2 regions of the Pseudomonas sp. S2_B07 genome follow, and region 1 is predicted to be linked to the other one. Evidence: predicted binding sites of a transcription regulator. Region 1 holds the regulator's gene; the other holds the start of a gene.
The links. The regulator FliA, encoded in region 1, starts transcription of late flagellar genes. The targets are predictions, from matches to a motif close to CTAAAGTTTNNNNNNNNNNNGCCGNTAA.
Positions count from the first base shown of each region.

Region 2: a site for FliA is predicted at 3,043-3,070, ahead of AB4N43_RS23930 (methyl-accepting chemotaxis protein). Genes of this name have one in related genera too.

Region 1 covers NZ_CP162769.1:1,850,192-1,856,132, forward strand. The annotation lists gene AB4N43_RS08620 (chemotaxis protein CheA) at 1-1,995, opposite strand, end outside; gene AB4N43_RS08625 (protein phosphatase CheZ) at 2,050-2,838, opposite strand; gene AB4N43_RS08630 (chemotaxis response regulator CheY) at 2,861-3,232, opposite strand; gene fliA (RNA polymerase sigma factor FliA) at 3,400-4,140, opposite strand; gene fleN (flagellar synthesis regulator FleN) at 4,137-4,967, opposite strand; gene flhF (flagellar biosynthesis protein FlhF) at 5,084-5,941, opposite strand, start outside.
Region 2 covers NZ_CP162769.1:5,186,517-5,192,457, reverse strand. The annotation lists gene AB4N43_RS23940 (GAF domain-containing sensor histidine kinase) at 1-761, shown strand, start outside; gene AB4N43_RS23935 (hypothetical protein) at 758-1,195, opposite strand; gene AB4N43_RS23930 (methyl-accepting chemotaxis protein) at 1,307-2,929, opposite strand; gene AB4N43_RS23925 (transporter) at 3,248-4,270, shown strand; gene AB4N43_RS23920 (inorganic phosphate transporter) at 4,436-5,941, shown strand, end outside.

The DNA of each region.
Region 1 (5,941 bases):
GCGCTTGAGGTAAAACAGTGGCAGCGCCTTGTCGCGCACGATCACCACTTCCTGACCATCCACCACGTTGGTGGTCGACAGGTCGAGGTGGAAGATCTCGTTGACGTTCACCAGCGGGAACGCAAACGCCTGGTTGCCGAGCATGACCATCAGCGTCGGCATGATCGCCAGGGTCAGCGGGACCTTGATGACGATCTTCGAGCCCTGGCCCTTGGTCGAGTAGATGTTGATCGAACCGTTGAGCTGGGAAATCTTGGTTTTCACCACGTCCATGCCCACGCCACGACCCGACACGTCGGAGATCTCGGTCTTGGTCGAGAACCCTGGCGCGAAAATCAGGTTGTAGCACTCGGTGTCGCTCAAGCGATCCGCCGCATCCTTGTCCATCACACCGCGTTTTACCGCGATGGAACGCAGGACGTGCGGGTCCATGCCTTTGCCGTCATCGGAGATCGACAGCAGGATGTGGTCACCTTCCTGTTCCGCCGCAAGTACGACTCGACCGCCACGGGACTTGCCCGAGGCTTCGCGTTCTTCCGGCGACTCGATGCCGTGGTCGACCGCGTTGCGCACCAAGTGGACCAGCGGGTCGGCCAGGGCCTCGACGAGGTTCTTGTCGAGGTCGGTTTCTTCGCCGACCAGTTCCAGGTTGATCTCTTTCTTGAGCTGGCGAGCCAGGTCGCGAACCAGGCGCGGGAAGCGCCCGAAGACTTTCTTGATCGGTTGCATCCGGGTCTTCATGACCGCGGTTTGCAGGTCAGCCGTGACCACGTCGAGGTTCGACACCGCCTTGGACATGGCTTCGTCGGCACTGTTGGCACCCAGGCGAACCAGACGGTTACGCACCAGTACCAGTTCGCCGACCATGTTCATGATTTCGTCGAGACGCGCGGTATCGACCCGCACGGTGGTCTCGGCTTCGCTCGCCGGTTTTTCCGGTGGCGGCGCAGCCGGAGCACGGGCCGGGGCCGGTGCAGCAGCGGCAGCGGCAGCCGGTTTCGGTGCCTCGGCTTTCGGTTCTGGTGCCTTGGCCGCCGGTGCCGCTGCCTTGGCAGCGGGCGCCGGGGCAGTGACGACAGTGCCTGTCGCCACATCGGTGAACTTGCCTTTACCGTGCAATTCGTCGAGCAGCGATTCGAACTCGTGATCGGAGATCAGATCCCCACCCACCGCCGCCGCAGTTGGCGCAGGTGTAGCCGGTACCGAAGCAATGGCCGACTCCAGCGCATCCACCGCAAAGTTGCCTTTGCCGTGCAACTGGTCGAGCAGTGCTTCAAATTCGTCGTCGGTAATGTCGGAGCTGTCGCCCGCCGCTTTTGGCGCAGCCGGTGCGGCTGGCGCAGGGGCCACGGCATCAACGGCGAACTGGCCTTTGCCGTGCAATTGATCGAGCAACGACTCGAACTCGGCATCGGTGATTTCGTCGCTGGCAGCAGCATCGCTGGCAGGCGTTGGTGCTGCAGCCACTGGCGCTTCGGCCTGAGCCTTGACGGCGTTCAGCGAGTCCAGCAGTTGCTCGAATTCGTTATCGGTGATGTCGCCCGATTCGCTTTCGGCGGCAGGTGCTTCAGCCACGAGAGCAGCCGGTGCAGCTTCATCTGCCGTTTGCGGCTCGGCCAGACGGGCCAGGGCCTCCAGCAATTCAGGTGTCGCCGCCGTAACCGGGCTGCGCTCGCGGACCTCGCCGAACATGCTGTTCACCGCGTCCAGCGCTTCGAGGACCACGTCCATCAGTTCCGAATCGACGCGACGCTCACCCTTGCGCAGGATGTCGAACACGTTTTCGGCGATGTGGCAGCACTCCACCAGCTCGTTGAGCTGGAGGAAGCCGGCGCCCCCTTTTACAGTGTGAAAACCGCGAAAAATTGCATTGAGCAAGTCCGCATCATCCGGTCGGCTTTCCAGCTCGACCAGTTGTTCGGACAGTTGCTCTAGAATCTCGCCGGCCTCAACCAGGAAATCCTGAAGGATCTCTTCATCGGCGCCGAAGCTCATTAAGGGGGTGCTCCTACAGGTCTAAAAACCTAAAAAACCTAGAATGCTGAAACGCTAAAATCCCAGGCTGGATAGCAAATCGTCCACATCGTCCTGACCGGACACAACGTCTTCTCTTTTATCGGCATGAATCTGCGGACCTTCACCCTGAGAGAGATGTTTTTGTGGATCTTTTTCGGCGAGCATCGATTCACGGTCATGTTCGATACCCGCAAAGCGGTCTACCTGGCTGGCCATGAGGACGAGCTTGAGCAAATTGCTTTCAACTTCGGTGACCAACTGGGTCACGCGCTTGATCACCTGACCGGTGAGGTCCTGGTAATCCTGAGCCAGCAGGATGTCGTTGAGGTTGCTCGACACCGTGCGGTTGTCCTCGGTGCTGCGTGTCAGGAAACCGTCGACGCGGCGGGCCAGCTCACGGAACTCTTCAGCCCCGACTTCGCGGCGCATGAACCGGCTCCAGTCCGTGCTCAACGCCTGGGCTTCTTCGCTCAGGCTGTTGACCAGCGGCGTGGCGCTTTCCACCAGGTCCATGGTGCGGTTGGCCGCGGCCTCGGTCAGCTTGACCACATACCCCAGGCGCTCGGTGGCGTCCGTGATCTGCGACACTTCCTCGGCTTGCGGCATGTTCGGGTCAATCTGGAAATTGACGATCGCGCTGTGCAGCTCGCGAGTGAGCTTGCCCACTTCCTGATACAGGCCACGGTCACGGGTCTGATTGAGCTCATGGATCAGTTGCACAGCCTCGCCGAACCTGCCTTTTTCAAGGCTGGCGACCAGTTCGACGGCATGTTTTTTCAGGGTCGATTCAAAATCGCCCTGTGAAGATTCTTTATGCTCCATAGCTCCCCCGTGGCGCAGTGGATCAACCGATGCGTTCGAAAATCTTCTCGATTTTTTCTTTCAACGCCTGGGCCGTGAAGGGTTTGACCACATAGCCGTTTACACCGGCCTGGGCCGCTTCGATGATCTGCTCGCGCTTGGCTTCAGCGGTCACCATCAACACCGGCAGGTGCTTGAGCTTTTCATCGGCGCGCACGTGGCGCAGCAGATCGATACCGGTCATGCCAGGCATGTTCCAGTCCGTTACCAGAAAGTCGATGCTCCCGCTGTTGAGAACCGGAATGGCGGTAGTGCCATCGTCAGCCTCGACCGTGTTGGTGAACCCAAGGTCACGCAACAGGTTTTTTATGATCCGCCGCATCGTTGAGAAGTCATCAACGATGAGGATTTTCATGTTCTTGTCCAATTCGACCTCCAAGCAGTCTTAAACGCGCCCAGCACCTGGACGCGCCATTTCAATCAATTCGGCAATTCACTCGATGACTGTCTGGAGCACAACAGATCGCGACCGGTGCCGTTCAAATCCGCACCAGCCCCGTTCGCAGTGTCCCCACACTGCCTTCAGCGCGCTCGCCACTCCCCCAAACGCCCCCGCAAACGGGCCGCGCACTGGCTGTGTAACTGGCTGACCCGCGATTCGCTGACCCCCAGGACCTCACCGATTTCCTTGAGATTCAACTCTTCGTCGTAGTACAGCGCCAACACCAGTCGCTCGCGCTCCGGCAAATTGGCAATCGCGTCCGCCAGCGCCGCCTGGAAGCGTTCATCTTCCAGATCGCGTGACGGCTCGAGATGAGCACTCGCGCCATCCTCGTGCAGCCCTTCGTGTTCGCCGTCCTGCAACAGATCGTCGAAACTGAATAAGCGGCTGCCCAGGGTGTCGTTCAAAATCCCGTAATAATCGTCGAGACTCAATTGGAGTTCGGCCGCAACCTCGTGATCTTTAGCGTCACGGCCGGTTTTAGCTTCAATAGAGCGAATTGCGTCACTGACCATACGGGTATTTCGGTGGACCGAACGTGGCGCCCAGTCCCCCTTGCGTACTTCATCGAGCATGGCGCCGCGGATTCGTATGCCCGCGTACGTCTCGAAACTGGCGCCTTTGCTGGCGTCGTATTTGGTCGATACTTCGAGCAGGCCGATCATCCCGGCCTGGATCAGGTCTTCAACCTGGACACTGGCCGGCAGACGGGCCAGCAAGTGGTAAGCAATGCGTTTGACCAGTGGCGCGTAACGCTCGATCAGCTCGTACTGCGCGTCACGTGCCGACTTCTTGTAGAGGTTGTAGCCACTGGCTGTCATAGGACGGGTCCTGCGGTCTGTTGCACGAGGCGCTCGACGAAAAACTCAAGGTGCCCGCGCGGGTTGGCAGGCAGCGGCCAGGTATCAACTTTCTGCGCGATGGCCTTGAACGCCAGGGCGCACTTGGAACGCGGGAAGGCTTCATACACGGCACGTTGTTTCTGCACAGCCTTGCGCACGCTTTCGTCGTAAGGCACCGCGCCGACGTATTGCAAGGCAACGTCGAGAAAGCGGTCGGTGACCTTGGTCAACTTGGCGAACAGGTTGCGACCTTCTTGCGGGCTCTGGGCCATGTTGGCCAGGACACGGAAGCGGTTCATGCCGTAATCGCGGTTAAGCAGTTTGATCAGCGCGTAGGCGTCGGTGATCGAGGTCGGCTCGTCGCAGACCACCAGCAAGACTTCTTGCGCTGCGCGAACAAAGCTGACTACCGAGTCACCTATGCCCGCAGCGGTGTCGATCACCAATACGTCGAGGTTGTCGCCGATGTCGCTGAACGCCTGGATCAGGCCGGCGTGTTGAGCCGGGCTCAAATGAACCATGCTCTGGGTACCGGACGCGGCCGGAACAATTCGAATACCGCCCGGGCCCTGCAACAGAACGTCGCGCAGCTCGCAGCGGCCTTCGATCACGTCGGCCAGGGTACGTTTGGGTGTCAGTCCCAACAGAACGTCGACGTTCGCCAGGCCCAGGTCAGCGTCCAACAGCATGACGCGACGGCCGAGTTCAGCCAGGGCCAGTGACAAATTCACTGACACGTTAGTCTTGCCGACGCCACCTTTGCCGCCGGTCACCGCGATCACCTGTACGGGATGCATGCTGCCCATGTTATTTCTTTACCTTGTCTTGCATAGACGGAGGCCACATTACTGGCTGCGCGTTCGCAAATGGAACAATGCATGGCAGACCATCGATGTAGGTACAAAAACTGTTCATGACTACCTTAGCCAACCTGCTTGGTCGGGCTGTGGTAAATATCAGCGAACATATCAGCCATGGCTTCTTCGCTGGGTTCTTCCTGCATTTGCACGCTCACGGCGCGACTGACCAACTGATGACGGCGCGGCAGATGCAAATCATCCGGAATCCGCGGACCATCGGTCAGGTACGCCACCGGCAATTCATGACTGATCGCCAGGCTCAGCACCTCGCCCAGACTTGCCGTTTCATCCAGTTTAGTCAGGATGCAGCCAGCGAGCCCGCAGCGCTTGTAACTGTGATAAGCGGCTGTTAGAACCTGTTTTTGGCTGGTGGTTGCGAGCACCAGGTAATTTTTTGATTTGATGCCACGCCCGGCCAGGCTTTCGAGCTGCATGCGCAGGGCCGGATCGCTGGCCTGAAGGCCTGCGGTATCGATCAGCACCACGCGTTTGCGCAGCAGCGGCTCCAGCGCCTGAACCAGCGACTGGCCCGGATCGACGTGGGTCACCGACACATTGAGAATGCGCCCCAGCGTCTTGAGCTGCTCCTGGGCGCCAATGCGAAAGCTGTCCATGCTCACCAGCGCGATGTTCTGCGCGCCGTACTTGAGCACGTAACGGGCAGCGAGCTTGGCCAGGGTGGTGGTCTTGCCCATGCCGGCAGGGCCGACCATGGCAATCACGCCGCCCTCTTCCAGTGGCTCGACTTCCGGTGTGGCGATCATCCGCGCCAGGTGCGCCAGCAACATGCGCCAGGCCTGACGGGGCTCATCGATATCACCGATCATGGCCAGCAGATCGCGCGACAACGGGCCGGACAGGCCGATGCGTTGCAGGCGACGCCAAAGGTTGGCCTGGGCCGGACGACTGCCTTGCAGCTG
Region 2 (5,941 bases), 3.2 Mb from region 1:
TGGAATCCTTCGCCCGGATGCTGGCGCTGCAAATCGAAGCCGAAGAAAACCAGCAGCACACCGAAGCGGCACTCAAGCAGGAACGTGAAACCTCGCAATTGCGCGAACAGTTCATCGCCGTGCTCGGCCATGACCTGCGCAACCCGTTGTTCGCGATCAGTGCCGGTGCCGAAATGCTCCTGCGAAAACTGCCTGAGCCAGCGAATCAGCAACGGGCCCGGCATATCCTCACCAGCGCCCGACGCGCCACCCGACTGGTCGATGACGTGCTGGATTTTGCCCGTGGCTCCTTTGGCAGCGGCATTCCGGTGAACATCAAACCCTGCGCGGATCTGGGCGCGGCTTTACGGCATGTGATTTCCGAGGTCCAGAGTGTTCACCCGGACCGCGTCATATCCTCTTCCATCGGCGATTTGCACAATGTCCCGTGCGACCGCGAGCGGGTCGCCCAGTTGCTGTCCAATCTGGTGGCGAATGCGGTAATCCACGGCGATCCCCAAGGTCCTGTCGAGGTCAATGCGCAGATCAAGGACAGGCACTTCCTCCTGAGCGTAAAAAATCAGGGGCTGATTGCCGAGAACGCATTGACCTACCTGTTCCGCCCCTACTCGCGACCGGCCAGCGATACGCCGCAGACCGGCCTCGGATTGGGCTTGTACATTGCCAGTCAGATTGCGCAGTCCCACGGTGGAAAACTGGACGTGGTTTCGACCGCGCTACAGGGCACGACGTTTACCTTCACACTGCCTGTGCAGGCTTAGGCGCTGGTACTGACCAGCGAACCCGACGTGCTGGAATCAGCGTCCTGCAACGCCTGCAACAACGCCGCCGTTGCTGTCTGCAACGAACCTGAGGTGGTCGCCACCTGCGACTGAGCCGCCGCGACATCAGCGGCTTTGGCGTCGGCATCTTCCTGTTTTGCCTGGGCTGCTTGCAGCTGTTGCTGTTGTTCCTGCATCTGCTTTTGCAGTTCGGCGATTTGCTTGCGCAAGGCTTTCACCGCATCGGATTCTTCGCTGCTGCTGGAACTGCTGTCGCTCGACGCGGGAGCGCCACCGGCGGCCACTTTGCTGTCGTCGGAAGGCGTCTCGGTAGTGGCGGTGACGGAGGTGTCGGCGGCGGGATCGCTGATCGCGGTTTTGCTGGTGGAGGTGGTGAGGGTCTGGTTGATCGAGACAGAGGTGATGCTGACCATGGGATGTATCCAGTGTGGGATTTGGGTATCTCCCACATCGACATGGCCCGGCCGCACTTGAGATCGACTGTGTACCGACTCGGTAAGCGAGCCGGTACACAGCCGTCGGTCTTACGCGCTCAAACGCGCCGTCACTTCATTCAACTGCGACGACACCCCGTGCAGGTTGTGGCTTGCCGCTTCGGTGCGTTGCACGTTGTCCAGATTGGTACTGGCGATGCTGGTGATCTCGGTAAGGTTGCGCGAGATGTCCTCGGCCACCGAGGTCTGCTCTTCGGCAGCGGTGGCGATCTGGCGGTTCATGTCGCGAATCGCTTCGACGGCCTGGGTGATCCGCTCCAGCATGGCGCCGGCCTCGGTCACTTGCTGCACGCTTTCTTCACTGCGTGACTGCCCGCTTTCAATCGCCTGGGCCGCGTCCACCGCGCCGGTTTGCACGGTCTGAATGATCTGGTTGATCTCGATGATCGACGCCGCCGTGCGCTGGGCCAGGCTGCGCACTTCATCGGCGACCACCGCAAAACCGCGCCCGGCTTCACCGGCACGGGCCGCTTCGATGGCGGCGTTGAGCGCCAGCAGGTTGGTCTGTTCGGCGATGCCGCGAATCACTTCCAGCACCTTGCCGATGCGGCCGCTGTCGGTTTCCAGCTGACGAATGACCGTGGCGGTGTTGGAGATTTCACCGCGCATCTGGGTGATGGTATGGATGGTGCCCTGCATGACTTTTTCGCCCTGTTGCGCGGACTGGTCAGCGTCGTCGGCAGCGCGTGCGGCGTCGGCGGCGTGACGCGCAACTTCTTGCGCGGTCGCGGACATTTCATTCATCGCCGTGGCCACCTGATCAGTGCGGTTGAACTGCTCGTTGGTGCCACCCGCCATCTGGCTGGCGATGGCGTTCAGTTCGCCGCTGGCGCTGTCGAGGTCCTTGGCGCTGCGCTGCAAATGGCTGAAGGTGTCGGCGAGGAAATCGCGCAGGGTATTGGCGGCGACCGCCAGTTTGCCCAGCTCATCCTGACGGGTGCTGGCCACGCGATCGGCGAATTTGCCCTGGCTGAGTTGCGCCACGTAGTCGATCAGTTTGCGAATCGGTTCAACCAGATTGCGGTTGACCAGCCACAGGCTCAACAGACCGATCAGCAAGCCCGAGGCGAGCATCACGATGATCCCCAGCAACACGGTGCGGTCAGCGTCGGCACTGATTAGCTTCGACTGCTCGGCGCCCTGTTTGCGCAGTTCGACAACCAGTTCGCTCATCTGATCACTGGCCGCGCGGTCCACGCCTTTCACAGCGGTATCGCCAGCAGTCGGGTCGGCACCGGCTGCGACGTAGGCATCGCGACCCTTTTGATAGGCAGTGCCCAGCAAGCGGTGTTCATCACGCAGGCGTTCGATGCGGGTCTTGAGTTGCGGCTCGATGCCCTTCTGCCCGGCCAGTTCACCGAGGATGCTTTGCACATCGCGCTGACGGTCTTCGTATTGCTTCCAGTATTTGTCCAGGTCCGCCGGTTGCTTGCCGCGCAGCAGGACGTTTTTCCATTCCTGAACCTGCACCTTGAATTGCAGGTTGGCTTCATCGATCAACTGGGAAGTGTGCAGCGGGCCGTCAATCAGGTTCGCGTAGCTCTGAACACCGCTGGACAGGAAATGAAAGCAAGCCAAAGCGATCAGCAACATCGCCAGCAGGCTGCCGCTCAACAAGGCGAGGATTTGTGCTCTCAGGGATTTTTGCAGCATCGAGTGATACTCATGACAGGGGTGAGACACGCCGTGACATGGCGTGAAAGGTGTCCGGACGTCCCTGTCTGCGACTTGGCTCGTGGCCAAAGGCGCGCACGTTAACGTAAGCGAGATCGGCGTGCCAGAGCGGTTCTTTAATCCAATCCGACCGTCGGTAGAGCCACTATTTGGCCTTCATTGATCCGTCACACAACCGTCAAGAATCCTTGCGATGATGCGGCTCAGGTGAACCTGTAAACCCGCCACAACTCGACCCTGCAGCCGCAGGCTTCGCCAGCTGCTACATAGAGCGATAGCGCCCCCTTGCGAGCACTCATGAACCACAGCATCGACCAAAGCCATCGCGACACGGACCTGTTCGGCCTGCTCTACGGTTTCAGTTTTCGCCCCGGTGAACGTGGTCGCGAGATCGATTCGGCCAAAGCGCTGCAATACCTGCAACAACCCGACGACAGCCAAGAATTCCTCTGGCTGCACCTGAACCTGGCGCACGCCGCGTGCGAGCGCTGGATGAAAAGTCATCTGGAATTGCCGGAGGAATTTTTCGAGGCGCTGCACGAAGGCTCGCGTTCGACGCGCATCGAACATGTGGATTCAGCCTTGCTGGCGGTGGTCAACGACGTGGTGTTCAACCTCAGCAGCATGGTCTCCTCGGATGTCTCGACCCTGTGGGTGTGCGCCCGCAGTCGGCTGATCATCAGTGCCCGTCTGCAACCGCTGCACTCGGTGGACAAGCTGCGCTCTTCGGTGAAGGCCGGTGAATGTTTTCGATCGCCGCTGGAGTTGCTTGTGCATTTGCTGCGCGATCAGGGCGAGGTGCTGACGCAAATCGTGCGCAAGACCAGCTTGAGTGTGGATCAGATCGAAGATGAACTGTTGTCGTCGCGGCTGTCGACCAACCGCGCCGAACTGGGTGCCAACCGCCGCGTGCTGGTGCGTCTGCAACGCCTGCTGGCGCTGGAGCCGGGGTCGTTGCTGCGCTTGCTCAATCGGCCACCGCAATGGCTGCAGAAGGAGGACGTCAAGGAGCTGCGCAAGTCCACCGAGGAGTTTGCACTGATCATCAACGACCTCACGGCGCTGGGTGAGCGGATCAAACTGCTGCAAGAAGAAATCGCCGCCAACCTCAACGAGCAGAGCAACCGCACGCTGTTTACGCTGACGGTGGTGACGGTGCTGGCGTTGCCGATCAACATCATTGCCGGTTTCTTTGGCATGAACGTCGGCGGCATCCCTCTGTCCGGCGACCCGGAAGGGTTCTGGATCCTGGTGGCACTGGTCGCAACCTTTACCGTGCTGGCCGGACGCTGGGCGTTTCGCAAGCGCCAGGATTACTAAGTCTCCCCGCAACCTGCAGCAGCTGGCGAAGCCTGCTGCTACAGGTTGCGGGGGAATTCTGATTAACGGAATAGCAAAAACCCTAAACCCTGATCTGACGCAGTCTCTCTGTAACAATTAGCAACGACTATCCCTGATACACCTCCCTCATCAGGATTGTTCGTTATGGCTACGCCTTCCTACCCCGCCGATACTCAGGCATCCGCTGTCCGTAGCGCCAAACCTCAACTCGATAAAAAGCCTAGCCTGCTTACCCTCGTGGTGTTTTTCGGGGTGCTGGCCAGCGGGCTATTGTTCACCGCTTACAGCCTGATGCACGACATGAGCGAACTCGGTACGGTGGTCACCACTTGGACCCCGTTTCTGCTGTTGGGCGTAGCACTGCTGATCGCGCTGGGCTTTGAATTCGTCAACGGTTTCCACGACACCGCCAACGCGGTGGCCACGGTGATTTACACCAACTCGATGCCGCCGAACTTCGCGGTGGCGTGGTCCGGCTTCTTCAACTTCCTCGGCGTGCTGCTGTCCAGCGGTGCGGTGGCGTTCGGCATCATCGCCCTGCTGCCCGTGGAGCTGATTCTGCAAGTCGGTTCCTCCGCCGGTTTCGCCATGATCTTCGCCCTGTTGATCGCGGCGATCCTGTGGAACCTCGGCACTTGGTGGCTGGGCTTGCCGGCCTCGTCGTCGCACACCTTGATCGGTTCGATTATCGGCGTCGGCGTGGCCAATGCCCTGATGCACGGTCACGACGGCACCAGCGGTGTGGATTGGGCGCAGGCGACCAAGATCGGCTACGCGTTGCTGTTGTCGCCGCTTGTGGGCTTCGGCTTTGCCGCGCTGTTGCTGCTGGCCTTGCGTGCGTTCGTCAAGAATCGGGCGCTGTACAAGGCGCCGGTCGGCAACACGCCACCGCCGTGGTGGATTCGCGGGATGTTGATCGTGACCTGCACCGGTGTCTCGTTCGCCCACGGTTCCAACGACGGCCAGAAAGGCATGGGCCTGATCATGTTGATCCTGGTCGGCACGCTGCCCATGGCCTATGCGCTGAACCGCACCATGCCGGCCGACCAGGCGCTGCAGTTCGCCGCCGTAGCAGAAGTGACCCAGCAAGCGCTGGTCAAGGCGGCGCCACAACCGGCCCCGGCCGACCCGCGTCCGGTGCTGTCCGAATACGTGCGCAGCAAGGAAGCCACGCCGCAGCTGATCCCGGCACTCGCCGCCCTCACCGGCAGCATCGGCGCCCAGGTCAAGGGTTACGGCTCGCTGTCCAAAGTGCCGGCCGAGGCCGTGGGCAACGTGCGCAACGACATGTACCTGACCAGCGAAACCATTCGCCTGATGGACAAGAACAAAGTCGGTAATTTCGACGCCGACACCAGCGGCAAACTGCAACTGTTCAAGCAGCAGATCGACAACTCGACGCGTTTCATTCCGTTGTGGGTGAAAATCGCCGTGGCGATTGCTTTGGGCCTGGGCACCATGGTCGGCTGGAAGCGCATCGTGGTGACGGTTGGCGAGAAGATCGGCAAGACCCACCTGACCTACGCCCAGGGCGCCTCGGCGGAAACCGTGGCGATGCTGACGATTGGCGCGGCGGATATGTTCGGCCTGCCGGTGTCGACCACCCATGTGTTGTCGTCGGGTGTGGCCGGGAGCATGGTCGCCAACGGC